2 regions of the uncultured Salegentibacter sp. genome follow, and region 2 is predicted to be linked to the other one. Evidence: riboswitches for the same ligand, from Rfam matches in the RefSeq annotation. Region 2 holds a riboswitch; the other holds the start of a gene.
What was found. A riboswitch is a leader RNA that binds a small molecule or an ion and turns the genes downstream of it on or off. The one in region 2 is predicted to bind cobalamin.

Region 1 (2,405 bases), on a different contig from region 2:
TGGGCGCCAAATATTACTACTGGAAGGCAACCAGCGTATCGTATCATCAATACGAATATAATAGCCGGTTAGACTAAACTTCAGGTTTCTATGTTTAAAATGGTTTCCAAGCTCAACCTGGTTAGAAGTTTCGGGGCGTAAATTAAGATTACCGGCACCGGCCCAGTAAAGATCGTTGTAAGTGGGAATTCTAAAATTCCTGGAAATATTCATTTTTAGACTATAGAAATCGGTAAAATCATAATGTGTTCCTGCAGAAAACAGTAACGGACTTTCATAATTTTCGGTTATTTCTTTTCTGATTCCCAATTCATATTGAAATTTTTGAAATGGCCTATGCTTCATTAAGAATGCCGAAGAAAATATATTTCGGGTATTTTCGGTAATTCCAGAGCCGCTACCATCTGTGTACGTATTGGTGAGTACGGCATTTAGCTCTAAAGTTTTTGAAATTGAATAATTTAAATCGTATTTGCCAATCAAGGTTTGCGCTTTGCCAGATGAAGATTGATTTTCAGTAATATTCCCGTAGAACTTATAATTTTCATTTAGATGGGCTAACCTTGCAACCGAAATAAAATCACCATACTCTCCTACCCATTCCAGTAAATTTCGGGTATCAAAATTCTGGTATTTCGTTTTGGTTTCTGAAGGACGAATCAGGGAGAAATGCCGCTCCCCATCAAAAATTTCACTATAAAGTTTTAAAGTGTTTTTTTCATTTAACCGATATGCGAACCCAAGATTTAAATTGCTATTATAGAATTTACCATTTTCATTCTCTCTACCTTCAATGGGCCATTCATAATCATTATCTGATGAGTTTCTTGCCGCAGCAAGACTTAAACTCCATTTTTTTCCCGAAGTCTTTATTTTATACCGGGCATCCAGGGTATTAAAACTGCCATATTGAAAGAAAATATCCTGCTTTGTTTTTCCGGTAAAATCAAGATTGGTATTTAAATGAACGGTTCCTCCAATGGCTCCGGTACCATAAACTACACTTCCGCCGCCACCACGAACGCTAATATTATCAAATCCGCCTGCGTTTAATGCATTAAAATCGGTTTGGCCGTTAAACTGGGAATTGATATTAATCCCATTCCACAATACCGCTGTTTGGGAAGCTGTTGTTCCGCGGAAGGAAGGTGAGGAAACCATTCCCAGTCCATTCTCTTTAAAATAGATATTGGTGTTGAAATTTAATGCTGAAGTAAGCAGCGCCCCGTTTTTCTTTAAAACTGAATCGTTTAAAACGGTTACCTGTTGGCCAGTAGAAAAGTCTTTCAGCTTGGTATCTGTCAAAAATACTTCGTCTAAAACGTTAATTGTATCGTTTTGAGCAAATACAGGCAAACTGCATAGCAGGCCAAGGAATAGAATGTAAAATTGCGTTTTTTTCATCTGCCCTCTGACTTTTATCCCGAAAGTCTAAGAATTTATTGGTTATATTCTGGCAGGTCTCCTGGCTCGCGTCTTGTTGTTTACCTTCCCATTCCAAATAAGAACAGTGGTTTTTGAAGTGATAACAACAAGCATCCCTTACGGGACTTAGCTTACAGTTGCGGGAACAGCTCAGGCTTAATAAAGTTAGATGGTAGAAGTTTGAAATACGAAGTAAAACTTCGCGCTTCATATTCTGTACTTCCAAAATCGTACTTTTCCTGATTCCCTTTTAATCGGCGTGAAAAACACATCCGAACCAAAAATTTCAATGCGAAATTAAACATTTATTTTAGTTGCGACCATTAAATTCTAAATAATCTTACTTTTGAAAATTCCTATTATAATATTCTATATAAAAGTTTTCGTCATCCTGAACTTGTTTTAGAGCTTGCCCCGTAATTTATTTAGGGGCTAAATGAGGATAGCATTATATAAATTCAATTCTTTTAAACTACCATAAAATGAAAATAAAGACTCTAAAAGCACTTAATCTTCTACTCCTTTTCCTAGTATTTTCCGCCTGTAAAAACGAGCAAAAAGATAAAAATAATGGTTCAGAAGAACCTCAAGATTCAGTTGAGTTAAAACACGCTACTAATTTCAGCATCAGTGATTTTGGAGATTATTATATTTTAAAAATAGAAACCGCCTGGCCCGATGCCGAAAAAGCTTTCACCTATTTATTAACTAAAGAAAATACTGAAATTCCTTCCGGTTTAGATTATGATAAAAAAGTGCAAATTCCGATAGAAAAAATGGTAGTGACTTCTACCACGCATATTCCGGCATTGGAAGCTTTAAATGAAGAAAACAGCTTAAAAGGATTTCCAGGTCTTAATTATATTTCTTCAGAAAAAACCAGGAAATTGATCAATTCAGGAAAAATTAAAGAGCTGGGGAAAAATGAAAATATAAATACCGAAGTTCTTATTGATCTGGATCCAGAAGTGGTGATTGGT
Region 2 (2,405 bases):
TTTGTCAGACCTATTAAAAAGGTAACGATCTATGCAATTTTCGGTAATGTTAAGTTTAGCATTTTCAAACCATTTTACTTCAGGTTTATTAAAATCCCAGCTTAGTACATTATCCCATTTTTTTTGCCAGGAAAAATGTTCTTCAGCTATCTCTTCCCAGAAGTTTTGTGGATCTCTTACCGATTTTCTATAAACTTGAAAATATTCCTCTAAATTCTTAATATGATAATTACTCATAACTTAAATAAATATGTTGATGGTTATGTGGGTTAATAATGAAAAATATAAAATATCTTTCCTGCAATTTATAAAAACCTTCGGAAACCAAATACCCAAATCCCGTTAATATTGGGCTTTTTGAAGTTTTTACGGGAAGTTTAATAGAATAGAAATTTTTGTATAAAAATTAGAAGCAAACTCAGTAAAGCGCTTGTTTGATTTTTAATTTCAAAATAAAGAAAAGTAAAATTGATTTTTTTATGATAGAAGACCTTTTGAAAATTCAAAAAGATTAATGCTCTACAAATTTTTGGTGGTCGCTTAGCCATTTATTTAAATGAGTGGCTTCCCTGGAAGAGACTTTTTTATTTGTTTTTTTCTCTCTCCATTCATTTTCAGATTGTTTCTTGATATAAATCTTAGATTTCTGCCCCAAAGCGACTCCAAAAGCCTTTAAAGTAATTTCAGCTTTCGCAACATATGCATCATCGGTGCGCTGTAAATTTATAAGTCTCATTTTTACATTTTTTTCGATTGATTAGCAAATACTGCAACCTTCACTAAGCAAAGACTATGCCTGCAACCTCACTACTTTCTATGGGCTCTTCTTTTTACCGAAACTTTAACTTGTGAAAAACTATGTTTATAACTCAAAACTGTTTTTATAAAACCACCGCAATTTCCTTATAACTTTACTTTTGTAAAATCATACCGGCGGGTATTACTTTTTGTAATAAACAAGGGGAATCATGTGAGAATCATGAGCTGTTGCGCAACTGTAAAGTAGATTTTTCTACAAGCCAGATCACCTTCCCAACCGGGCTGACTTTTGCTTTCGCATAAAAAGTAAAATGTCCAGGATAATATTTTTGCGGCCTTCCCGCTCTTCTCTTTTCCAAAGACACCTATTTGCTTTTATGCTTTTGATTTTAAACTAAAACAAAAGTGATATGAGTATTTTTCAAAAACGGGTAAATTATAAACCTTTCGAATATCCCGAAATTCTTCAGTTTACCGAAGCAATAAATCGATCATTCTGGGTACATTCTGAAGTAGACTTCACCGCCGATGTACAAGATTTTCATTCTCATCTTAGTGAAAATGAAAAACAGGTGATTAAAAAGAGCCTGCTTGCCATCGCACAGATTGAAGTAGCCGTCAAATCTTTCTGGGGAGATTTATATCAACACCTTCCAAAACCGGAATTTAACGGCCTGGGAAGTACTTTTGCTGAATGTGAATTCAGGCATTCGGAAGCATATTCCCGTTTGCTTGAAGTTTTAGGCTATAACAACGAGTTCGAGAAATTAATAGAAACTCCTGTTATCAAAAAAAGGGTGGCTTATTTATCTGAAGCTTTAGCAAATACAAAATCTTCAGATGAAAAAAAATACGTGTTTTCCCTTATTTTATTTTCAATTTTAATTGAAAACGTATCCCTTTTTAGTCAGTTTGCCATTATTCTTTCTTTCAGCCGATTTAAAGGTATGATGAAAAATGTGAGCAATATAATTGCGTGGACATCTGTAGACGAACAAATTCACGCCAACGCCGGGATATATATTGTAAACCAGATTAAGAAAGAATTTCCAGAATTCTTCAACGAGGAAACTAAAACTCAAATCAGGGAAATTATAGCCCATTCTATGGAAGTAGAATCTGAAATTCTTGACTGGATCTTTGCTGATGGCGCTCTGGAACAATGCAAAAAAGAAGACCTGCTGAATTTTATGAAATATCGCGTAGACGATAGCCTTGAAAAAATTGGTTTGGAAAAAATCTACTTTGTCTCAGAGTATGATTACAAAGCCATGTTATGGTTTGAAGAAGAAGTTTTCGCCAATAGTTTAGACGACTTTTTTGCCAAGCGCCCGGTAGATTATACCAAACACGATAAGAGCATCACCGCCGATGATCTTTTTTAAAAAGATTTCCGCAGAAATAATTCAATCTAAAATCTAGCAAAATGCCCGAAACAATAATTAAAGAAACGCAACAGGAACGCCTATGGTGGCTTAACGAAGAAAGCCAGCAAATACTTAACCGCGGTTATCTATTAAAAGGAGAAACTACAAAATCTGCCATAGAACGAGTTGCAAATGCAGCTGCAAAGAGACTCTACAAACCCGAACTGGCTGAAGCTTTTATAGAAATGATAGAGCGCGGCTGGATGAGTTTAAGTTCGC

Region 1: another riboswitch for cobalamin. It lies ahead of AACZ30_RS05990 (TonB-dependent receptor); the one in region 2 lies ahead of AACZ30_RS05405 (ribonucleotide-diphosphate reductase subunit beta).

Annotation. Positions count from the first base shown of each region.
Region 1 is NZ_CAXAVR010000030.1:18,387-20,791, reverse strand. It holds gene AACZ30_RS05990 (TonB-dependent receptor) at 1-1,404, opposite strand, end outside; cobalamin riboswitch at 1,438-1,722, opposite strand; gene AACZ30_RS05985 (ABC transporter substrate-binding protein) at 1,908-2,405, shown strand, end outside.
Region 2 is NZ_CAXAVR010000026.1:5,010-7,414, forward strand. It holds gene acs (acetate--CoA ligase) at 1-237, opposite strand, end outside; gene AACZ30_RS05400 (hypothetical protein) at 512-736, opposite strand; cobalamin riboswitch at 919-1,051, shown strand; gene AACZ30_RS05405 (ribonucleotide-diphosphate reductase subunit beta) at 1,170-2,144, shown strand; gene AACZ30_RS05410 (ribonucleoside-diphosphate reductase subunit alpha) at 2,186-2,405, shown strand, end outside.